Regions from separate parts of the Rahnella sp. PD12R genome, predicted to be linked through region 2. Evidence: predicted binding sites of a transcription regulator. Region 2 holds the regulator's gene; each other region holds the start of a gene.
The links. The regulator PhoB, encoded in region 2, activates phosphate uptake and scavenging genes when phosphate is short. The targets are predictions, from matches to a motif close to CTGTCATAAAACTGNCNNAT.
Positions count from the first base shown of each region.

Region 1: a site for PhoB is predicted at 2,668-2,687, ahead of pstS (phosphate ABC transporter substrate-binding protein PstS). Genes of this name have one in related genera too.
Region 3: a site for PhoB is predicted at 2,833-2,852, ahead of KWG64_RS02010 (heavy metal response regulator transcription factor). Genes of this name have one in related genera too.
Region 4: a site for PhoB is predicted at 3,592-3,611, ahead of serA (phosphoglycerate dehydrogenase). Genes of this name have one in related genera too.

Region 1 covers NZ_JAHTMS010000005.1:26,285-32,250, forward strand. Annotated here, with positions in the region: gene glmS (glutamine--fructose-6-phosphate transaminase (isomerizing)) at 1-1,548, shown strand, start outside; gene rluF (23S rRNA pseudouridine(2604) synthase RluF) at 1,703-2,575, shown strand; gene pstS (phosphate ABC transporter substrate-binding protein PstS) at 2,792-3,832, shown strand; gene pstC (phosphate ABC transporter permease PstC) at 3,927-4,883, shown strand; gene pstA (phosphate ABC transporter permease PstA) at 4,885-5,772, shown strand; gene pstB (phosphate ABC transporter ATP-binding protein PstB) at 5,873-5,966, shown strand, end outside.
Region 2 covers NZ_JAHTMS010000002.1:649,289-655,254, reverse strand. Annotated here, with positions in the region: gene sbcC (exonuclease subunit SbcC) at 1-609, opposite strand, end outside; gene sbcD (exonuclease subunit SbcD) at 606-1,844, opposite strand; gene phoB (phosphate response regulator transcription factor PhoB) at 2,072-2,761, shown strand; gene phoR (phosphate regulon sensor histidine kinase PhoR) at 2,785-4,104, shown strand; gene KWG64_RS07045 (cobalamin-independent methionine synthase II family protein) at 4,361-5,464, shown strand; gene brnQ (branched-chain amino acid transport system II carrier protein) at 5,910-5,966, shown strand, end outside.
Region 3 covers NZ_JAHTMS010000001.1:420,018-425,983, forward strand. Annotated here, with positions in the region: gene eptB (kdo(2)-lipid A phosphoethanolamine 7''-transferase) at 1-384, opposite strand, end outside; gene KWG64_RS02005 (heavy metal sensor histidine kinase) at 621-2,078, opposite strand; gene KWG64_RS02010 (heavy metal response regulator transcription factor) at 2,071-2,745, opposite strand; gene KWG64_RS02015 (hypothetical protein) at 2,958-3,581, shown strand; gene KWG64_RS02020 (cytochrome b/b6 domain-containing protein) at 3,608-4,249, shown strand; gene KWG64_RS02025 (molybdopterin-dependent oxidoreductase) at 4,242-5,006, shown strand; gene KWG64_RS02030 (DUF1493 family protein) at 5,386-5,721, shown strand; gene ompX (outer membrane protein OmpX) at 5,832-5,966, opposite strand, start outside.
Region 4 covers NZ_JAHTMS010000016.1:95,026-100,991, forward strand. Annotated here, with positions in the region: gene zapA (cell division protein ZapA) at 1-264, shown strand, start outside; RNA gene ssrS (6S RNA) at 314-497, shown strand; gene KWG64_RS23440 (5-formyltetrahydrofolate cyclo-ligase) at 537-1,133, shown strand; gene asr (acid resistance repetitive basic protein Asr) at 1,315-1,737, shown strand; gene serA (phosphoglycerate dehydrogenase) at 2,088-3,326, opposite strand; gene rpiA (ribose-5-phosphate isomerase RpiA) at 3,667-4,329, opposite strand; gene KWG64_RS23460 (LysR family transcriptional regulator ArgP) at 4,545-5,447, shown strand; gene KWG64_RS23465 (oxidative stress defense protein) at 5,532-5,966, opposite strand, start outside.

The DNA.
Region 1 (5,966 bases), on a different contig from region 2:
GCGGTAGTGCACAACGGAATTATCGAAAACCACGAACCTTTGCGTGAATTACTGATTGAACGCGGTTACCGTTTTGATTCCGAAACGGATACCGAAGTGATCGCGCATCTGGTGCATTGGGAACAACTTCAGGGCGGCACGTTGCTGGAAGTCGTTCAGCGTGTGATCCCTCAGCTGCGCGGCGCTTATGGCACCGTGGTAATGGACCGACGTGATCCGTCCGTTCTGGTCGCAGCCCGTTCCGGCAGTCCGCTGGTAATTGGTCGTGGCGTGGGTGAAAACTTCATTGCCTCCGATCAGCTGGCGCTGTTGCCTGTCACCCGTCGCTTCATGTTCCTGGAAGAAGGCGATGTGGCCGAGGTTAAACGCCGTTCGGTCAGCGTGTATGACAAAAACGGTCATGCCGTTGAGCGCGCAGAAATTGAGTCCAAAGTGCAGTACGACGCCGGTGACAAAGGCGAATACCGTCACTACATGCAAAAAGAGATTTACGAACAACCGCTGGCGATCAAAAACACGCTGGAAGGTCGTTTCAGCCACGGTGAAGTGAATCTGAGCGAGCTGGGCGAAAAGGCGGATGAGATCCTGTCCCGCGTTCAGCATGTTCAGATCATTGCCTGCGGCACGTCATACAACTCCGGTATGGTGGCGCGTTACTGGTTCGAATCACTGGCCGGTATGCCTTGTGATGTCGAGATTGCGTCGGAATTCCGTTATCGCAAATCTGCCGTTCGTCCTGGCAGCCTGATCATCACCCTGTCTCAGTCCGGTGAAACCGCCGATACGCTGGCTGCGCTGCGCCTGTCCAAAGAGTTGGGTTATCTCGGTTCTCTGGCTGTGTGTAACGTTGCCGGTTCTTCGCTGGTGCGTGAATCCGATCTGGCGCTGATGACCAAAGCGGGCACGGAAATCGGCGTGGCGTCGACGAAAGCGTTTACCACGCAGCTGACCGTTCTGCTGATGCTGGTGGCGCGCATGGGTCGTCTGAAAGGCATGGCACCGCAGGTTGAACATGACATTGTTCACGCGTTACAGGCGCTGCCTGCGCGTATCGAACAGATGCTGTCGCTGGATAAAACCATCGAATCGCTGGCGGAAGGCTTCTCTGATAAACATCATGCGCTGTTCCTCGGACGTGGCGATCAATACCCGATCGCGATGGAAGGTGCGCTTAAGCTGAAAGAGATTTCCTACATTCATGCTGAAGCCTATGCGGCAGGTGAGCTGAAACACGGCCCGCTGGCGCTGATTGACGCGGATATGCCGGTGATCGTCGTTGCACCTAACAACGAACTGCTGGAAAAGCTGAAGTCGAATATCGAAGAAGTGCGCGCCCGCGGCGGCCTGCTGTATGTCTTCGCCGATCAGGATGCCGGTTTCACTGACAGCGACGGTATGAAGATCATTCAGTTACCGCACGTTGAAGAAATCGTCGCACCGATTTTCTACACGGTTCCGTTGCAGCTGCTGTCTTACTACGTCGCGCTGATAAAAGGTACTGACGTAGACCAGCCACGTAATCTGGCCAAATCGGTCACAGTAGAATAAGCCTCGCTGGCTTTGAAACTGCCTGCTAAGCGCACATCCCGGGCGCTTTTTTATTTCTAAAAGGCTAAGGCGTGGTCACGATTCTCCTCTCTCAGGCTTCGTTAGCCGCCACGGATAAGGTATAGTCCGCCTTTTTACGAAGGTGATTTGCTGAATGCTGTCCAACCCCTCCATTCGTCTCAACAAATACATTAGCGAGAGCGGGATCTGCTCACGCCGTGATGCCGATCGTTACATTGAACAGGGAAACGTTTTTATCAATGGCAGACGCGCCTCCGTGGGCGCACAAGTATTTGCCGGTGATGTGGTGAAAGTTAACGGCCAGCTGATTGAACCACGTGATGAAGAAGATTTAGTACTTATCGCGCTCAATAAGCCCGTGGGGATCATCACCACGATGGAAGACGGTGAGCGGGACAACATCAGTGACTTCGTTAACCACAGCAAACGCGTTTTCCCTATCGGGCGTCTGGATAAAGATTCTCAGGGCCTGATTTTACTGACCAACCACGGTGATCTGGTCAATAAAATCCTGCGTGCGGGCAACGACCACGAAAAAGAATATGTCGTAACGGTCAACAAACCGGTGACGGATGAGTTTATTACCGGCCTGGGCGCGGGTGTGCCGATGCTGGGAACGGTGACCAAAAAATGCAAAGTGAAGAAAGAAGCGCCCTTTGTATTTCGCATCACGCTGGTTCAGGGGCTTAACCGCCAGATCCGCCGTATGTGTAAGCATTTTGGCTTTGAAGTCACCAAGCTTGAGCGTGTGCGGATCATGAACATCAACCTGAAAGGCCTTCCTTTGGGGGAATGGCGTGATTTGACGGACGATGAGCTGGTCGAATTATTCAGGCTGACTGAAAACTCAACTTCGGAAGAAAAGCCGGCCAAAAAAACGCAGTCTAAACCTGCACAGGCCAAAAAACCGGTTGTCACAAAACCGAAAAATACCGAGAAACCCGACGGAAATTCAGCTTCCCGTAAACGTTTTGCTCAGCCAGGACGTAAAAAGAAAGGGCGTTAAGTCCGCATCCCTTTCCGCTGCCACCGGCCTTCGGGCCGGTTTTTATTTGATCAGTCCGCTTCAGTTTGCCCATCTCGCCTAAATTGTGATCGGTGTCATAAAACTGTCACATAACGTACATTTTACTGTCACCAAACTGTCCTATTTTCCTCCTGTGCCAAACACTTTATAAATCTCGACCTGGGTCGAACAAAAAAAAACCACTAGGAGTGGAACATGAAATTGATGCGTAACACCGTCGCCGGTATTGTAGCAGCGACTTTCTCCCTCACAGCAATGTCTGCTTTCGCTGCTAGTAATCTGACTGGCGCTGGCGGCACCTTCCCTGCACCTGTCTACGCTAAGTGGGCGGATGCATACCAGAAAGCAACCGGCACTCAGGTTAACTATCAGGGCATCGGTTCTTCTGGCGGCGTGAAACAAATCATCGCCAAGACCGTTGATTTCGGCGCATCCGATGCTCCGATGAAAGAAGAAGATCTGAACAAAAACGGCCTGTTCCAGTTCCCTACCGTGATCGGTGGCGTGGTACTGGCTGTGAATATCCCGGGTATCAAATCAGGTCAGCTGACGCTGGACGGCGCAACGCTGGGTGATATCTACCTGGGCAAAATCAAAAAGTGGAACGACGCAGCGATCACTAAGCTGAACCCGGGCGTGAAACTGCCAGATACTAATATCGCCGTTGTTCGTCGCGCTGACGGTTCCGGTACTTCTTTCGTGTTCACCAGCTATCTGGCAAAAGTGAACAACGAGTGGAAAGAGAAAATCGGTTCAGGCTCAACAGTTAACTGGCCTACCGGTCTGGGCGGCAAAGGTAACGATGGCGTGGCCGCATTTGTACAGCGTCTGCCGGGCTCAATCGGTTACGTAGAATATGCTTACGCTAAACAAAACAACCTGGCTTACACCAAACTGGTTGATGCGGATGGCAAGGCGATCAGCCCGACAGAAGAATCCTTCAGTGCAGCAGCTAAAGGCGCTGACTGGAGCAAAACCTTCGCTCAGGACCTGACTTTCCAGAAAGGCGACAACGCGTGGCCAATCAGCTCCACCACCTTCATCCTGATTTACAAAGATCAGCAGGATGCGACCAAAGGTGCTGAAGTTCTGAAGTTCTTCGACTGGGCTTACAAAAACGGCAATAAACTGACGACTGACCTGGATTATGCAACGCTTCCACCTTCAGTGGTTGAGCAGGTTCGTGCAGCCTGGAAAGCAAATATCAAAGATAGCAGCGGCAAAGCACTTTACTAGGATCTGACGTCTCGTCTGATATAGAGTACAAGTCTTCTGCTTCATTCCCTCTCCGGCCGGGGAGGGAATTAAATCTTAATTAAAAGAGAGTGGTATGGCTGAATACAAGCCGGCTATCAAAGCACCAAGCAAAAACGGTGACATCCTTTTCGGCGCGCTGGTCAAACTGGCTGCGCTGATCGTGTTATTAATGCTGGGCGGAATCATCGTCTCGCTGTTTATTGCTTCGCTGCCTAGCATTGAAAAATTCGGATTATCCTTCCTGTGGACGAAAACATGGGATGCCCCGAATCAGCAGTTCGGCGCACTGGTGCCTATTTACGGTACTGTCGTGACCTCGATTATCGCCTTACTGATTGCCGTTCCCGTCAGTTTTGGTATCGCATTATTCCTCACCGAGCTGGCACCTAACTGGATGAAACGTCCGCTGGGTATTGCCATCGAACTGCTGGCGGCGATCCCCAGTATTGTTTACGGCATGTGGGGTTTATTCGTTTTCGCTCCGCTGTTTGCGCAGTATTTCCAGACACCGGTCGGTGATGTGCTTTCCGGGATTCCGATTGTTGGCGCGCTTTTCGCCGGCCCGGGATTTGGTATTGGTATTTTGGCGGCAGGCGTCATTCTGGCCATCATGATTATTCCGTACATTGCCTCCGTCATGCGTGACGTGTTCGAGCAAACGCCGGTCATGATGAAAGAATCGGCCTACGGAATTGGTTGTACGACCTGGGAAGTGATCTGGCGCATCGTGCTGCCGTTCACCAAAAATGGTGTCATCGGCGGTGTCATGCTCGGTCTTGGCCGTGCGCTCGGCGAAACCATGGCGGTGACCTTCATTATCGGTAACACCTACCAGCTCGACAGCATTTCGCTTTATGCGCCCGGCAACAGTATTACCTCGGCGCTGGCGAACGAATTCGCCGAAGCTGAAGCGGGTCTGCACACGTCCGCGCTGATGGAACTGGGCCTTATCCTGTTTGTTATCACCTTTATTGTTCTGGCGCTGTCGAAAGTCATGATTCTGCGTCTGGCTAAGAAAGAGGGCCGTTAAGATGACGACACTCGAAATGCAAAGTAACGCAGCCTTACTGGAATCGCGTCGCAAACGTCAGGCATGGCGCCGTCAGAAGAACCGTCTGGCGCTGATGATTTCCATGCTGACCATGCTTTTTGGCCTGTTCTGGCTGGTCTGGATCCTGTTCACGACCGTCGTGAAAGGCGTAGACGGCATGTCCCTGGCGCTGTTTACCCAAAACACACCGCCGCCAAATACGGCAGGCGGTGGTCTGGCGAACGCCATTGCGGGTAGCGGGCTGCTGATTTTATGGGCGACGGTTATCGGTACGCCGCTGGGCGTGATGGCGGGGATTTATCTGGCAGAATATGGCCGTAAATCCTGGCTGGCGGAATTCATTCGCTTCATCAACGACATTCTGCTTTCTGCTCCTTCCATTGTGGTTGGCCTGTTCGTTTACACCATCATGGTGGCGAAAATGGGGCACTTCTCTGGCTGGGCGGGCGTACTGGCGCTGGCGTTGCTGCAAATCCCGATTGTTATCCGTACCACGGAAAACATGCTGAAACTGGTGCCGGACAGCCTGCGTGAAGCGGCTTATGCGCTGGGGACGCCGAAATGGAAAATGATTTCTGCGATCACCCTGAAAGCCTCTGTTTCCGGCATTATCACCGGTATTTTGCTGGCTATCGCCCGCATCGCCGGCGAAACCGCACCGCTGCTGTTTACGTCGCTCTCCAACCAGTTCTGGAGCACCGACATGATGCAGCCGATCGCCAACCTGCCGGTGACCATCTTCAAGTTTGCGATGAGCCCGTTTGGCGAATGGCAACAACTGGCCTGGGCAGGCGTGCTGCTGATTACAGTGTGTGTGCTGTTGCTGAACATTCTGGCGCGTGTGATCTTCGCCGCGAAGAAGCAGTAAGTTAATTCATTACTGATGGCAGAGCTTTTCACTCTGCCGTCACTGTTTACCCGGCGTCGCACAGCGGCGCGCGCAAAAGAGAGATGTCTTAATGAGTCGAATGACTGACGCATCCAACAGCAAGATTCAGGTTCGCGATCTGAATTTTTATTACGGTAAGTTCCACGCGCTGAAAAATATTTCCCTGGATATCG
Region 2 (5,966 bases):
ATACAAACCGTCGAGCTGATTTTTGGCTTCTTTATGTTGTTCAAACACGCGTTCAGAAAGCCGCCCGTAGATTTCGGTGCCGGTCAGTTCTTCCAGCAATTCCGCGCGGTCGTTGGCATCGGCATTCAGGAACGCGGCGAACTGGCCTTGTGAAAGCATCATAGATTTAGTGAAACGGCCGAAATCCAGCCCGGTCAGCCCGGCGATGGCATCAAGTTTATCGCGCACTTTGTCGGCCAGAATTTTGCCATCGGCCAGCAGCGCCAGTTCTACTTTGGGCGCCTGTAAATTACCGTCAGGCGAATTTTTGGCCCGGCGCTGGCTCCAGAACGCGCGGTAGCCAATGCCTTTAACCTCAAACTCGACTTCTGCCAGGGATTCGGCGGTGTGGCGGGTCATCAGTTCATTCTGACTCGGCGTGACGTTCAGACGCGGCGTCTGGTGATACAGCGCCAGACAGATGGCGTCCAGCAGGGTGGTTTTCCCCGCGCCGGTCGGGCCTGTGATGGCAAATAATCCGTTGCTGGCAAAAGGCTCAGCGGTGAAGTCGATTTTCCATTCGCCTTCCAGCGAGTTCAGGTTTTTTAAACGCAGACTGAGAATTTTCATCGGGCGGCATCCTCTGCGGACTCGCCGCTGGTGACCTGGCTGACAACCTGAGCGAACAGCGTGCGCATCCGCGCCTGACGCGGTTCGTCGGGATCGGTTTCCTGCGCCAGCCGCCGCTCAAACACTTCGCTGACACTCAGTTCGCTGAGCGTTTCTTTTTCCTGTTGTTCGATGCTGCTGATGCGCTGTTCTTTACTGCGGCGCAGCAGAACGACTTCCACCGGCAAATCTGCGGTCAGCGTCTGAATACGCCGCTGGATATCACTGAGATAGTCCTGCGTGGCGACTTCGATATCCAGCCAGACCGGTTTACCGGCATCGCCGTCAGCAAACTGCGTCAGTTGTTTTTCGATGTCTGCGAGAGAACCTTTAATGATCTGCATCGGCTGGAAAACGGGGATTTCCAGCGTGTCGATGGCGTTGAGCTTAGCGCCATCGAAATCAAGCAGGTAAACGCTTTTGGTTTTGCTGAGCTCATCGAAACTCAGCGCAATGGGTGAGCCGCTGTAACGGATATGTTCGGTTTTTGCGACGCACTGGGCGCGGTGAATGTGCCCGAGCGCCACGTAATCCACCGGTGGAAAGGCCTGCGCCGGGAAGGCGTCGAGCGTGCCTATATAGATGTCGCGCACGGAGTCAGACGTGCTGACGCCGACGGTGGTCAGATGGCCGGTAGCGATAATGGGCAACGGCAAACCAAGTTCCTGACGTTTAGCCAGCGCTGCCTGATACAGTGCGTCATAATGCGCCGCAATGGCTTCCTGCAAGGCGAGCTGTTTGTCGCTGCCGGACTGCCCGGCCTGGCTGGCCAGCAAGTCGCGCGGACGCAAAAACGGAATGGCACACAACACCGCGCCGGGCTGGCCTTCGCGGGTATTCAGCACCAAAACCTGTTCATCCAGATTTTCGCCTACGGTGGCGATCACCCGCGTATTCAGGCACGAAAGCAGTTCGCGGGATTCATTGAGCGTGGCGACGGAATCGTGATTTCCGGCCAGCACCACCAGCTGGCAGCCGGTTTGTTGTAATTCCACCACGAAGCGGTTGTACAACTCGCGGGCGTAACTGGGCGGCGAGCCGGTATCAAAGATGTCTCCGGCGACAATGACGGCGTCCACCTGATGCTGCTGCACCTGACCGGTCAGCCAGCGCAAAAATGCCTGATGTTCAGCGGCGCGGCTTTTGGTAAAAAAGTACTGGCCGAGGTGCCAGTCGGAGGTGTGGATCAGGCGCATGAGACTCCCGTGTGAACCCTGTATGACGACAATGGGGCAAAGTATAAACGTCGGCGGGGGAACCTGTCCCCGATAAATCAGACCAATTTCAGCAGGATGGCGGGAATTTATCTGTCATATTTGCCTTAAATGAACCATCATTTTCATTCATAAATCTGTCACAAAACTGACGCATAATGGCGCCCGCAATCAAATAAAAGATCGCTAACCTATTGGCAGGACCTACGATGGCTAGACGTATATTGGTGGTTGAAGACGAAGCTCCAATCCGTGAAATGGTGTGTTTTGTACTGGAACAGAATGGATATCAGGCAGTAGAAGCTGAAGATTTTGATTCAGCGATTGGCCAGTTAGTTGAACCTTACCCTGAACTGATCCTGCTCGACTGGATGTTACCTGGTGGTTCCGGTATTCAGTTTATTAAGCACCTTAAACGTGAAGCACTGACCCGCGAAATTCCGGTGATGATGCTGACCGCCCGCGGTGAAGAAGAAGATCGGGTGCGCGGCCTGGAAGTCGGTGCCGATGATTACATCACCAAACCGTTTTCACCAAAAGAACTGGTTGCCCGTATTAAAGCGGTGATGCGCCGGATTTCGCCAATGGCGGTCGAGGAAGTGATCGACATGCAGGGGCTGAGTCTGGATCCGTCGTCTCACCGGGTGATGGCCAACGAGCAGGCGCTCGACATGGGGCCGACCGAATTTAAGTTGTTACACTTCTTTATGACCCATTCCGAACGCGTTTACAGCAGGGAACAGTTGCTCAATAACGTGTGGGGCACTAACGTTTATGTGGAAGATCGCACGGTAGACGTGCATATTCGTCGTTTGCGTAAAGCGCTGGAAACCAGTGGACATGACAGAATGATCCAGACTGTTCGTGGTACCGGATATCGTTTCTCAACGCGTTATTGAGTCCCCCACAGCGGAGAATCTGTGTGTTAGAACGTTTGTCATGGAAACGTCTGGCCGGCGAATTTTTTCTCTTTTGCCTGCCAGCGCTGATCCTCGGAATTTTCGTCGGCCATTTCGGCTGGCTCCTCTTTGCGTCGCTCGTCGCGGCGCTGGGCTGGAATTATTACAACCAGCTTAAACTCTCTCACTGGCTGTGGCTTGACCGCAGCATCACCCCGCCGAACGGGCGCTGGAGCTGGGAACCGCTGTTTTACGGGCTGAACCAGATGCAGATGCGCAACCGGCGACGTCGTCGTGAATTAGGTCAGCTGATCAAGCGTTTCCGCAGCGGTGCCGAATCGCTGCCGGATGCGGTGGTTCTGGCGACGGAAGAAGGCAATATCTTCTGGTGCAACGGACTGGCGCAGGATCTGCTCGGTTTCCGCTGGCCGGAAGATAACGGGCAGCATATTTTTAACCTGCTGCGTTATCCGGAATTCCGCACCTGGATCCAGACCCGTGACTTCAGCCGTGCCCTGAATCTGCAACTCAATAATGAACATTATGTTGAGTTTCGCGTGATGCCCTATTCCGAGGGGCAGCTTCTGATGGTGGCGCGTGACGTAACGCAGATGCGTCAGCTCGAAGGCGCGCGACGTAACTTCTTTGCCAACGTTAGCCATGAACTTCGCACGCCGCTGACCGTGTTGCAGGGGTATCTGGAAATGATGGAAGACGCCAAGCTGGAAGAGCCGTTCCGCACCAAAGCGCTGGATACGATGCAGGAACAGACGCGGCGCATGGACGGGCTGGTGAAACAGTTGCTGACCCTGTCGAAAATCGAAGCGTCTGCCAATATCGATATGCACGAGAAGGTCGATATTCCGGTGATGCTGAGTATGCTTGAGCGGGAAGTGCAGACGTTAAGCGGCGGGAAACATGAAGTGGTGTTTCGCGTAAACGAAAAGCTGAAAGTCTTTGGCAACGAAGATCAGCTGCGCAGTGCGGTGTCGAATCTGGTGTACAACGCCGTGAATCACACCCCGCCGGGCACGCGGATTGAAGTCAGCTGGCAGCAAATCCCGCACGGCGCACAGTTCCAGATAAGCGACAACGGGCCGGGTATTGCGCCGCAGCACTTACCGCGTCTGACTGAACGTTTTTACCGTGTGGATAAGGCGCGATCGCGCCAGACCGGCGGCAGCGGGTTGGGGCTCGCCATCGTAAAACATGCGCTCAGCCACCATAATTCGAAGCTTGAAGTCCTCAGCGAAGTCGGCGTCGGCACCCGGTTTATGTTTACGCTGGCACCGAAACTGATTGTTCCTCAGGGTTCAGACTCCCCGGTCTCCGTAAAACCTTAATTTGCGTAGTTTCCCTAAAGCCTGTTATCAGCCGATAGCAGGCTTTTTCATTTCTGTTTATGGCGTGAAGTCGCCTCCTGATCATGAATTTATTTCACGTCCCATGAAAATTCCTCTGTTGTGGGTGAACAGGCTGCATGACAGTATGGCCTTAAAGCCGTTTAGACATCCAGATGTCTATAAATAACGCAACGTAATTATTTACTTTGTAAATCATTCGCATTCCGCCAGGGGCGTGATGCAATAAGGAGTTTTCATGCAACGTACAACCCCTCCGTTCCGCGCTGACGTCGTTGGCAGTTTCCTGCGTCCGGCCGCGATCAAAGAAGCCCGCAAACAGTTTCAGGCCGGTGAGATTGATGCGGTGCAGTTGCGTGCAGTAGAAGACACTGAAATCCGCCGCGTGGTGGATTTGCAGCGTGAAGCCGGTCTGCAAGTGGTGACGGATGGCGAATTCCGCCGTGCGTGGTGGCACTTTGACTTCTTCGAAGGTCTGGAAGGTGTGGAAGGTTACGATGCGGTTCAGGGGATCCAGTTCAACGGCGTACAGACGAAAGCGCGCAGTATCAAAGTGGTGAGCAAACTCGGTTTTGGTTCGCACCCGATGCTGGAAGATTTCCGTTTTCTGAAAAGCATCAGCGGAACGGCTGTGCCGAAAATGACTATTCCGAGCCCGAGCGTGATGCATTTCCGCGGTGGCCGTAACGCCATCAGCAAAGACGTTTATCCTGATCTGAAAGACTATTTTGACGATCTGGCACAGGTTTACCGGGACGCGATCAAAGCCTTTTATGATGCCGGCTGTCGTTATCTGCAACTCGACGATACCGTCTGGGCGTATCTGTGTTCTGAAGATCAGAAGAAACAAATCCGCGAACGTGGTGATTCTCCGGAAGAGTTAGCACGTACTTACGCTGACGTGCTCAACAAAGCTATCGCCGGTAAACCGGACGATCTGGTGATTGGTCTGCATGTTTGCCGCGGTAACTTCCGTTCAACCTGGATTTCTGAAGGTGGTTACGAGCCGGTGGCAGAGATTCTGTTTGGCGGGGTGAATATCGACGCTTACTTCCTGGAATATGACAATGAACGTTCAGGCGGGTTCGAACCCCTGCGTTTCATCAAAAAAGGCCATCAGCAGGCGGTTCTGGGGCTGATTACCACCAAATCCGGCGAGCTGGAACTGGCAAAAACCGTGGAAGCGCGTATCGCAGAAGCGGCTGAATATCTGGACATTAACCAGATTTGCCTGAGCCCGCAGTGTGGCTTCGCGTCAACGGAAGAGGGCAACAGTCTGACCGAAGCGCAGCAGTGGGAAAAACTGAAACTGGTGGTGGATATCGCTGCCCGCGTCTGGTAAAACCGCAAGCGGTTAAATTTTGGCCTTGTAAAAATGCTGGATATTGTGCGTGAAATGACCTGCAGGTGGTGATTTCACGCATTTTTAATCTCAACGGAGCATATCTTGTGCTTTGTTCGTTCAAAAATCATACATATCATATTGCGTGTTTCGGAGTGTATTTAGTGATTATTACTGCTTTGTTGTATTAATCTGGTTGAACGCTCTGCTTTTTGGATCACGGCTTGCCTTTCTACGCTATAAACGTTTACCTTAAGCCCCGCTGTCGCTCGATACTCCCTGCATAACAACGTAATCATCTGCATATCATCAGGCGTTTTTAGCTCACTCCGATCCTCACATTGGTGCTCTCTGGCTATGACAACGCCATTCATCCTTCTGACGGAGTGGCACGACGACAGCATCGGACACTTTATTCATTTGAACAGGCAACACGACACCAATCATGAGTACTCGTTTAACAAATAAAGATATTCTGGCGCTGGGTTTCATGACCTTCGCC
Region 3 (5,966 bases), on a different contig from region 2:
GCTGACAAGCGCCGTCCAGGCCACAAAATGCGTGCCGACAGATTCTTTCGATAAATCAATGGAGTCTGATGCCAGCGCTGCCGCCAAAATCCCGTAGCCGATATCGACGTTGAACAGGATCATGTAATAGCTGGCCGCCGCCGAGGAAATCACAATGGCAGTCATCAGCACACGGAAAACCGTTTTGCCGGTATAGGAGAGCAGCATACAAAGGAAGTAAACCAGGGCAAAACACGCCACCATCTCGACCGCTATCGACAGCACATTGTCATAATGAAGCTGGCTGTAACGGCGGATGAAAATCGGAAGGTTTAACAGGATCCCAAGATAAAGCGCAATAAAAACAGAAATGCTCTGCAGCGAAAGTGAACGTATTTTATGCATTAGTAATAAATGGCTCTTTTGTGAGTCTGTTTTACGTCGTACTGACCGTTCGAACCGGAGGATAAAACCCACTCCTTAGGACTATTCAGACCCCGGGACGAGCATTTTTGTTCAACTTCAAAGGTTTCTGCTATTGTGATAATGTAACTAAATTAACGAAACCCTTACTTTTCAATAAGTAAAAAATGAATTTTCTCTAAAATTTTCTGAACTTTTTCCGAACCGTTGAAGAATTATTAAGAAAGCCTGTGATCCGGATCGGATAATGGCCCCGGGAATGACAGCGTGAACCGGGTCTCACCCTGCGGCGAACTCGTTACCCGAACGCTTCCCTGATGCAGTGCCATGATCGCCTGAACTATCGATAAACCGAGACCGCTGGAGCTGCCGCCTTCACTGCGCGATGCATCGGCCCGGTAGAAACGGTCAAACAGTTTGCCCAGTTTTTCCGGCGGGATCGGACTGCCCTGGCTGGTCACATGAACCTCCATGCCTTTCCCCTGCGGGTGCGCGCTGATCATGATGGTGCTGCCTTCGTGCCCGTAACGCACGGCGTTGGCGACAAGATTGCTGATCGCGCGCTGAAACAAGATAGCGTCCGCGTACAAAATCCCCTGCCCTTCGCCGTACAACACCATTTCACGCTCTTCCGCCAGACCTTCAAAATATTCCTGAATACGGGTGATTTCAGAGGAAACATCAATACTGGTGATGGTTAAAACAGACCGTGCGTCGGTGGCGCGGGCAAGAAACAGGATGTTTTCCACCATGCGGGAAATACGTTCCAGCTCTTCCATATTGTTTGCCAGCAGCGTTTCATACTCTTCCACCGAGCGCGGCTGATATAACGCCACCTGGCAATGCCCCATCAGCGCGCCCACCGGCGTGCGGATCTCATGCGCCAGATCGGCTGAAAACTGGGTCAGGCGCTGATAGCCTTCCGAAAGCCTTTCCAGCATGTCGTTGAAAGAATAGATAAGTTGCTGCAATTCCTGCGGCGCATTCTCCGTGCTCAGCCGGGTCGACAGGCTGGAGGGATGAATTTGGGTGGCCTCCTGCGCCATGTTGCGTAAAGGCTTTAAGCCTCTGCGGATCACAACATAACCGAGTGCGGCAATCAGCAAATAGGCGAACAGCACGGCGCCAATGATTTCCCAGCGGAATGTTTCCAGCAGACGCGATTCTTCTGTCATGAAATGCGCGCCGGTAATTTCTACCGTTCTGCCATCCTCAATCTGCACACTTGCACGGGCAAAGCGCACCGGCGTTCCGTCCGGTGCCATCAGGTGATGCACGGTCTCCAGGGTGAGCGGCTGGCCGTGAGGCACCGGCGCAACCGGCGGTAAGATCAGCTGCGAAGGATTGACGTTAATCAGCGGCAGCTCGCCTTCGAGACGAAAAGTCAGAATATCGCGCTCGTTGCCGAGCATATTTTCAAACAAACCGGGATTGCGGCTCAGCTGTGATAATGGAAATTCATTCGCCAGCAGATGGCGGAAATACTGCACGCGCCCGCTGACCTGATAATCAGCACGGCGAACCAGCTCTTTATCCATCGAATAATAGAGATAAAAACCGACAGCGCTGACCACCAGCGAGGCAATCAGCGCAAACAGCAAAGTCGCCCGCAAGGTCAGCGACATCGCTCGTTTTGAGGCGGACGGGCGGGCAGTTTCTTTCATCACGTTAGTCATTGCGCACTTCACAAACGTAGCCAATGCCACGCACGGTATGGATCAGTTTCACCTCAAAGGCGCGATCCACCTTGGCGCGCAGGCGCTTGATCGCCACATCCACAACGTTGGTATCACTGTCAAAATTCATGTCCCAGACCTGCGAGGCGATCATGGTGCGCGACAGCACTTCGCCTTCCCGGCGCATCAGCAGCTCCAGCAACATAAATTCTTTATTGGTCAGCGCGATGGTCTGATCCTGACGGGTCACACGGCGGCGCAGCACATCGAGATTCAGATTGGCGACTGAAAACGTGTCCGGTTCGCGTGCCGTCGGGCGACGCAGTAAGGTGCGGATGCGCAGCACCAGCTCGGTAAATGAAAACGGTTTAATCAGATAATCATCAGCGCCGAGCTCCAGCCCGTGAATGCGATCCTGCACTTCGTCACGCGCCGTCAGAAACAGCACCGGCACATCACTTTTTTTACGCAGCACTTCCATCACCTGCCAGCCATCAAGGCCGGGCAGCATGACGTCGAGGATCACGGTGTCATATCCCTCTTCCAGCGCCAGAAACAGGCCATCCGCGCCGTTGCGCGCCAGATCCACGCTGTAACCCGCCTCCGTCAGCCCTTTTTTCAGGTAGTCGCCTGTGCTGACATCATCTTCTATCACCAGTATCCGCATTCAGGCCCTCGGCGCCGCAAGACCATTCTCCCAAAGAATGATTCAGAGGAAGTTTATCAGTTTCATCAGACACCTTTGATGACAATTTTGTCATCAACTTGTCATCAACCAATCCCGGTTTATCGTCCACTCTTAATGAAGTTATTCATCACTGGCCGGTTCAGTGATTCATCTAACAGAATGAAATAACGCTAGAAAATGGAGAGTTGATCATGAACACACCTACACGCCTTGCCGGTTTATTACTGGGTTCCCTGCTGATGTGCAGCGGAATGACATCCGCCTTCGCGGCCGATAACGTGATTAAACCGACGCGCGGAACCATTGATTCAGTTAATGACTCATCTGTGCAAATCACCACCCGTCAGGGTGAAAAGCTCGATGTGAAGCTGACTGACCAGACCAAGATCAACGCCGTCACCAAAGGCCAGATCAGTGATATCAAACCCGACAGCTTCATCGGTACCGCCGCGGTTCCGCAGGCTAACGGCACGCTGAAAGCGCTGGAAGTCCACGTCTTTGCGCCAAGCCTGCGCGGCAGTGGTGAAGGCTTTAACCCGTTTGAATCCGCTGACGGCAAAATCAACACCATGACCAACGGCACCGTCGGCAAACTGGTCAACAGCAATGGCCGCACGCTGACCGTGAAGTATCACGATGCTGAGAAAACCGTTGTTGTTCCTGACGACGTTCCTGTGGTTCTGCTGGCACCGGGCGACCGCAGCCTGCTGAAACCGGGCACTAAAATCGTGCTGTTCGCCATGAAAGATGACAAAGGTGCGCTGGTTGCCCGTGGCATCGCCGCCGGTAAAGACGGCATCGCGCCACCGATGTAATCAGGCTGTTTAACAGGAGATTTACCGTGAAACCTCAGCCCTCTTCAGTTCGAAAACGCAGGATCCATTCCTGGCCGGTGCGTATCAGCCACTGGATTAATCTTCTGGCAATGATTGGCATGGTGATGAGCGGCTGGGGGATTTATAACGCGGATCCCCTGTTTCCCTTTACGTTCCCGCAAAACACCACGCTCGGCGGCTGGCTGGGCGGCAACATCGCCTGGCATCTCGCCGTGATGTGGCTGCTGGCAGCTAACGCTCTGTTTTATCTGCTGTGGGGCGTTTTCAGCGGCCATTTTAAGCGGGACTTTTTCCCGTTTTCAGCCCGCAGCGTCTGGCGCGATACCGTCCGTGCCCTGACCTTCCATCTGCCCCATAAACTCGGCCAGTACAACGCCGTGCAAAAACTGATGTACAGCGGTGTTCTGCTACTGGGGCTACTGCTGGTGCTATCCGGTTTATCCATCTGGAAACCAGTGCAGTTCAGCGGGCTGGTGTGGCTGTTCGGCGGGTTCGATATTGCCCGTTATGTGCACTTTTTTGCGATGAGTGGCGTGATGCTGTTCGTAGTCATTCATGTCCTGATGGTGGTGCTGGTGCCGAAAACATTTGTGGCGATGCTCACCGGCGGCAAGGCAATGAACAAAGAGGAAAGCGCCGATGAGTGAAAAATCACAACGGCCAAAAATCATTCTGGAGCCCGATCAGCGCAAGCAGCTGGTGAATATACAGCGCCGTTTACTGCTGCGCTCAGGATTAACGCTCGGTGCAGTTTCCATGCTGACCGGCTGTAATTTGCAGGACGGCGACGAAGTCGACAAAGTGCTGTGGGCGATGTCGCGCTGGAATGACCGCGTTCAGGGCTGGTTATTTGGCGGGCAGAAGCTGGCGCAAACTTACCGCGCCGACCAGATTACGACACCGTTTCGCTTCAACGCGTATTACCCCGAGTACAATGTGCCGGAAATCGACATCCCGAATTACCGGCTGGAAGTGTCCGGGCTGGTGCAAAAGAAAGCCTCGTGGACGCTGGAACAACTTCAGCGCCTGCCGCAGGAAAGCCAGATCACCCGCCTGATTTGCATTGAAGGCTGGAGCGCTATCGGGCAGTGGAAAGGCGTGCCGCTCAAAACATTTCTTCAGCACGTCGGAGCCGATCTGACGGCTAAATATGTCGGATTTAAATGCGATGATCGCTATTACTCAAGCATCGATATGGCCACCGCGCTGCATCCGCAAACCATTCTGGCACTGGATTTTGGCGGCAAACCACTGCCTCCGGATTTCGGGTACCCGCTTCGGCTGAGAATGCCCACCAAGTTAGGCTTCAAAAACGCCAAACATATCGGCGCGATTTTCGTCACCAATAATAATCCGGGCGGTTACTGGGAAGACCAGGGTTATAACTGGTTTAGCGGGATTTGATAATACCTTAGCCCTTTATTCTATATTCCGGCTGAAATTAAATAAGTAGATTTCATTATCCGGACCAATAATAGAGGGCCTTTCCAGCCATCCCTGCAGGAAAGGCATAATTTCAACTTCATTATTTAAATTACTTGTCTTAAAAAACTCTCATTTCATTTAAGCCAGACTGATTAGTGAAATAGTTAACGGCTCATCAATTATATTTTTAAAACCCTGCAAAATAACACAAAATATATAACCCAGATCAACAAATAGGCTTTTTAACAGCAGAGTTCACTTCCTCTATATTGCTGAATTTTGTCCCCCGTAATATACAAGGATTCATAAACACGCCATTAAGAGACTACAACATGCTTGCGCGGAGTGAAGATAAAATATGGTAGATGATATTGAACAACGCATATACGCGCTTGTCAGGCCTTTTAACGGCGTTTATCTTTTCAATAATAAGAAGAGGCAGAAGATTTTTACTCCGGAGACGGATCTTGATACAGATTTAAAGTTAGATGTAGGAGAAGCGGAGGATTTAATGGATAAGTATTTTTCTGAATTTAACGTTCAGAGAGATAACTTTTCTGTTGAAAATTATTATCCGTATGAACCTTTTTCATGGAATCCTTTTAAAAAAAGAATTCTTATTCCCGTGCCTGATTTCACCATAGGAATGTTAATAGAATCGGCCAAAGCAGGCCGCTGGTTGTACGATCAATGAAAAGGAGTTTTAACGATGCTGTACCAGTTCACAGACATAAAAAAACCGCTCTTTCGAGCGGTTTTTGTTTTCGCGATAGGGTAACGGCGAGCGTTACACAGGGCGAAGAATTAGAAGCTGTAACCCACGCCTGCGATCCAGGTGCCAACATCAACACTGCGGATGCGGGACTGTTCGTAGGAAACGTCCAGAGCAACGTTCTGGATTGGGTTGAACTGCAGACCAGCACCGTAAGAGAAACCATA
Region 4 (5,966 bases), on a different contig from region 2:
CAACAGGAAGCACTGAATCTGGCAGCTGAAGATCTTAATCAGCGGTTGCAAGATCTTAAAGTTCGCACTAGAGTCACCAATACAGAGCAACTGGTTTTCATCGCGGCATTGAACGTATGTCACGAACTTGCTCAGGAAAGGTTGAAAACGCGCGATTACGCATCCAATATGGAACAACGTATCCGGATGCTGCAGCAAACCATCGAGCAGGCATTGCTCGAACAAGGCCGGATCTCTGAACGTGAAGGGGCGCCTTTCGAATAACACACGTTGCTGATGTGGCTCGTCACAGGCCAGTCAGAAGCGGTAAAAAATTTCTCTGAGATGTTCGCCAGCGGGCCCGTCCCCTGAGCCGATAATTAGTACCAACAGAATGTGATGATCCGTAATCGGTGCGCATGCTCGGTCCGTCCGAGAAGCCTAAAGATTGCGACAGCACGTTCACCTTGAACCATGGGTTCAAGGGTTACAGCCTGCGACGGCATCTCGGAGATTCCCCTTTCTTTTCGGTACATCCCTTTCTGGTGTTTGTATCTATGTCGCACACTCCTCTTTTTGCTTCTGCCCGACAAAATATCCGTACTGAAATTCGCCAGCGTAGAAAAAATCTGACTGCCGGTCAGCAAACACAGTTTGCCCTTCAGGCCGCTGATCGCGTTGCCGCACACCCTAAAATTCAGTCTGCCAGCACGATTTCAGTTTTTCTGTCCTTCGACGGAGAGCTTGATACCACACCGTTGATTCAGCGCCTGTGGCAGGAAGGAAAAGAGCTTTGTCTGCCTGTGCTGCATCCGTTTTCTCCTCACCATCTGTTGTTCCTGCGCTATACGCCTGAAACACCGCTGGTGCGCAATCGTCTTAAAATCCTCGAACCACAACTCGATGTCACAAAGGTTCTGCCTTTATCTCAGCTGGATATCATCCTGACGCCGCTGGTCGCGTTTGACAGCCACGGACAACGTCTGGGTATGGGCGGCGGATTCTACGACCGCGCGCTGGAGCACTGGCAGGATGGCGGGCCGTATCCGATAGGCTTAGCGCATGATTGCCAGCAAGTGGATGCCTTGCCCGTGGAACACTGGGATGTGCCTTTGCCGCAAGTGATCACGCCGGGCAAAGTATGGACATGGTAAAGACCGGCTGACTGTTAATGCTTCTCTCCGATAATACTCCCCCTCAGAAAATTCCCCTTATACATACCGTTACACGCCGAAACCAATCCCTCACGGACAATAAAATCCGTCATGTCTATTATCTTCTCAACGGCCCCGCAGTGGGGCAGACACATAAACCGATATCTCTGAGGAATTAAACATGAAAAAAGTATTAGCTCTGGTTGTAGCCGCTGCAATGGGTCTGTCTTCTGTCGCTTTCGCTGCTGAAACAACCGCAACGCCAGCACCTGCTGCTGCAGCAACAACCGCTGCACCTGCTGCCAAGCACGTAACCAAACACAAGACTCATAAGAAAGTCGCTCAGAAAGCTCAGGCTGCTAAAAAACACAAAAAAGCCACTAAGAAAGCGGCTCCGGTAGCCCAGAAAGCGCAGGCTGCTAAGAAACACGTAAAACACGCTAAGAAAGCGGCTCCGGTAGCTCAGAAAGCGCAGGCTGCTAAGAAACACGTGAAACATGCTAAGAAAGCTGCTCCGGTAGCTCAGAAAGCGCAGGCTGCTAAGAAACACGTGAAACATGCTAAGAAAGCTGCACCAGCTGCAAAAGCAACACCAGCAGCATAAGAAGTCACCAAGAAGTCTTTGTGAGGTGTTAACTCGCAATAACCAGGACTGCTAAATTTACACCCGGTTCGCCGGGTGTTTTTTTCTCCAGTTTTTATCCTGAGGTACTGTGGATGATGCTGCGCCGCTTCCAGTTCGAAATCACCCTGTCTTCACTGATCCTCTGTGGTCTTGTCAGCCTGTTCTTTTACTTCTGACATTTTCGTGAAATGCCCTGAGATGGCGCCCGTCATCGGCTCAACACCTTGAGCAATCTGGCAAACGACTCATCGGTATGATCTTCCCGTCTGCGGGAAATGGCATAAAAAAACCGCCTTTCGGCGGTTTATGTTCTGTTACTGCGCAGATCGTCAGTAAAGCAAGCGAGCACGGATCGTGCCCGGTATTGCTTTCATCAGTTGCAGCGCGGTGTTCAGCGTGGTGACATCCGTTTCAGCATCGATAACCACATAACCGACTTCCGGGCTGGTTTGCAGATACTGCGCCGCAATGTTGATGCCCTGCTCCGCGAAAATCTGGTTGATGCTGGTCAGCACGCCCGGACGGTTTTCGTGGATATGCAGCAAACGGCTGGCTTTCTCGGTATGCGCTGGCAAAGAGGCTTCCGGGAAGTTAACCGCAGACAACGTTGAACCGTTGTCAGAGTATTTCGCCAGTTTACCTGCCACTTCCAGGCCAATGCCTTCCTGCGCTTCCATGGTAGAACCGCCGATGTGTGGCGTCAGCAGAACGTTGTCGAATTCACACAGCGGAGAATTGAACGGATCGCTGTTGGTCGCCGGTTCTTCCGGGAAGACGTCGATAGCCGCACCGGACAGATGTTTACTGCGCAGCGCATTGCACAGGGCAGGAATGTCGATCACCGTGCCGCGTGAGGCGTTGATCAGCAATGCGCCCGGCTTGATTTGTGCCAGCTGCACTTCGGAAATCATGTTTTTGGTGCCTGGCGTTTCAGGAACGTGCAGGGTTACGACGTCGCTGGTGCTGAGCAGTTCTTCCAGAGTCGCAATCGGCTGCGCATTACCCAGCGGCAATTTGCTTTCGATGTCGTAATAGAAGACGCGCATCCCCAGGCTTTCCGCCAGAATACCCAGCTGTGTACCGATGTGGCCGTAGCCGACAATACCCAGACGTTTTCCGCGCGCTTCAAAAGAGCCGACGGCCAGTTTGTTCCAGATCCCGCGGTGCGCTTTGGCGTTGGCCTCAGGAATACCGCGCATCATCAGCAACATTTCGCCCAACACCATTTCGGCGACGGAACGGGTATTGGAGAACGGTGCGTTAAAGACCGGAATACCGCGACGGGTTGCCGCTTTCAAGTCAACCTGATTGGTACCGATACAGAAACACCCTACAGCCACCAGTTTTTCTGCTGCCTGGAACACTTCTTCGGTCAGCTGAGTACGCGATCGGAGTCCAACAAAGTGCGCATCACGGATCGATTCTTTCAGCGATTCCGTATCTAAAGCACCTTTGTGAAATTCAATATTGGTGTAACCCGCGGCACGGAGTGTATCAACCGCACTTTGGTGGACGCCTTCCACTAACAAAAATTTAATCTTGTCTTTCTCAAGTGATACTTTTGCCATTTCCCGACCCTATATTTTTTCTGGCTGAATTCGAACTGCTAGGTGACTGCTCACAGTCAACATAACAAAAAATACGCCATCATCAATACAAACGATTGCCTGCCAGACAGCAGAAGGCTCACCGCGCCTGTTGGTTTTCAGCATTTCCTGCTGGTTAGATTTTGCAGAGCAAGACGTTCAGGAGGCGTTAGTGAGAAATGTGACATAAGTCACCAAATTAAGGCTTTTGAAGAAAAGATGATTCAGTCAGAAAATTATCATCTTCATAACATTGTGTTATGACAGGGGGATGACTGGCTGCTTTCAGCAAAAGCAGCCAGATCTTCTGCTTATTGATGGGTTACTTCAGCGTGACAGTTTTTACGCCTTCAGAAGTGCCTACCAGCGCAACGTCGGCGCCACGGTTGGCGAACAGCCCTACCGTCACCACGCCCGCAATTCCGTTGATCTTATTTTCCATCGCGACGGCATCCAGAATGCTCAGATTATGGACGTCGAGAATGATATTGCCGTTGTCAGTCAGAACGTTCTGGCGGTATTCCGGCAGGCCACCAAGTTTCACCAGTTCACGCGCAACGTAAGAACGCGCCATCGGGATGACTTCTACCGGCAGCGGGAATTTACCCAGCACATCGACTTGCTTGGACGCGTCCACAATACAGACGAATTTTTTGGCGATCGCGGCAATGATTTTTTCGCGGGTCAGCGCAGCGCCGCCGCCTTTGATCATCTGCATGAAACCGTTGATTTCATCCGCGCCGTCAACGTAAACGTCCAGCGAGTCCACTTCGTTGCTGTCGAAAACGTGAATGCCTAAGCTTTTCAGTTTTGCCGTTGAAGCGTCAGAACTGGAAACGGCACCTTCAATCTGACCTTTGATGGAACCCAGTGCATCGATGAAATGGGCGGCGGTGGATCCGGTTCCTACACCGACGATGGTGCCCGGGGTCACGTAATCCAGTGCGGCCCAGCCGACTGCTTTTTTCAATTCTTCCTGCGTCATAATGGCTTCTCTGTCTGATAACGTAAGTGGCGTGAATACGGAAAAGTGTCGGTGATTATAAAGCATGTGCCGGCAGATTGGGCAGACAAGAGCGTGACCAGATCACACTTATTAAGTGCAATTGGGTTGTAAACGCCCCGATTTTCCTCACCACAAAACCTGACAATCTGTGGCATAGTGTTCGGATAAAATTAAATCCAAGGGACAGAACTCCGATGAAACGCCCGGACTATAGAACGCTACAGGCACTGGACGCGGTGATCCGTGAGCGCGGTTTTGAGCGCGCCGCACAAAAGCTTTGCATCACCCAATCGGCGGTCTCTCAGCGCATTAAACAACTGGAAAATTTGTTCGGCCAGCCTCTGCTGGTGCGTACCGTGCCGCCTCGTCCGACGGAACAGGGGCAGAAATTACTGGCCCTGTTACATCAGGTGGAATTGCTGGAAGAAGAGTGGCTCGGCAGTGACAGCAACAGCGACAGTAATGATACGCCGCTGCTGCTTTCGCTGGCGGTCAACGCCGACAGCCTGGCAACCTGGCTGTTACCGGCGCTGAAATCTGTGCTGGTCGACTCACCTATCCGCCTGAATTTACAGGTTGAAGATGAAACCCGGACGCAGGAACGTCTGCGCCGCGGTGAAGTGGTCGGTGCGGTGAGTATTCAGCCGCAGCCGCTTCCGAGCTGTCTGGTCGATCAACTTGGCGCACTGGATTACCTGTTTGTCGCTTCTAAACCCTTTGCCGATCGGTATTTCCCGAACGGCGTCACCCGTTCCGCGCTGCTGAAAGCGCCGGCGGTTGCGTTTGACCATCTCGACGATATGCACCAGGCGTTCCTGCAACAAAACTTCGATTTGTCACCGGGCAGCGTGCCATGTCATATCGTTAACTCGTCGGAAGCCTTCGTGCAGCTGGCCCGTCAGGGCACGACCTGTTGTATGATCCCGCATCTGCAAATCGAGAAAGAACTGGAAAGCGGCGAACTTATCGACCTGACGCCCGGCCTGTTCCAGCGCCGGATGCTCTACTGGCACCGCTTTGCGCCGGAAAGCCGCATGATGCGTAAAGTCACCGACGCCCTGCTGGCACACGGCCATCAGGTATTGCGTCAGGACTGATTTACCCCCGCAGAAAACAAAAAACCCGCCGAGGCGGGTTTTTACATGGACGTCTGTCTCTGAATATCTGAAATATGAAAGATATTAACGCTGGAGTTCGAACACCACATCCACCTGATCATCAAAGTGAATGCTTTGCTGTTCGTAAGTTTCAGCGGCATCATTTTGCGTTGGTGCCGCGGTGGCTTTAAACATCCGCGCAACCGGCATTGGCTGGTAGTTAGCGACGTGATAACGAATGCTGTAAACCGGCCCCAGCTTGGTGTGGAAACCTTCTGCCAAAGATTTTGCCTGCTGTGTGGCGTTATCAATGGCTTTCTGACGCGCTTCGTCACGGAAACGATCAGGATTTGCCACACCCAGTTCGATAGAACGGATTTCATTCAGGCCGGATTTTAACGCGCCATCCAGCAAATCGTTCAGTTTATCCAGCTGACGCAATGTCACCTGAACCTGACGCACCGCACGGTAGCCTTTCAGCTCTGAACTGCCGTCTTTCAGGTAGTTATATTCCGGCTG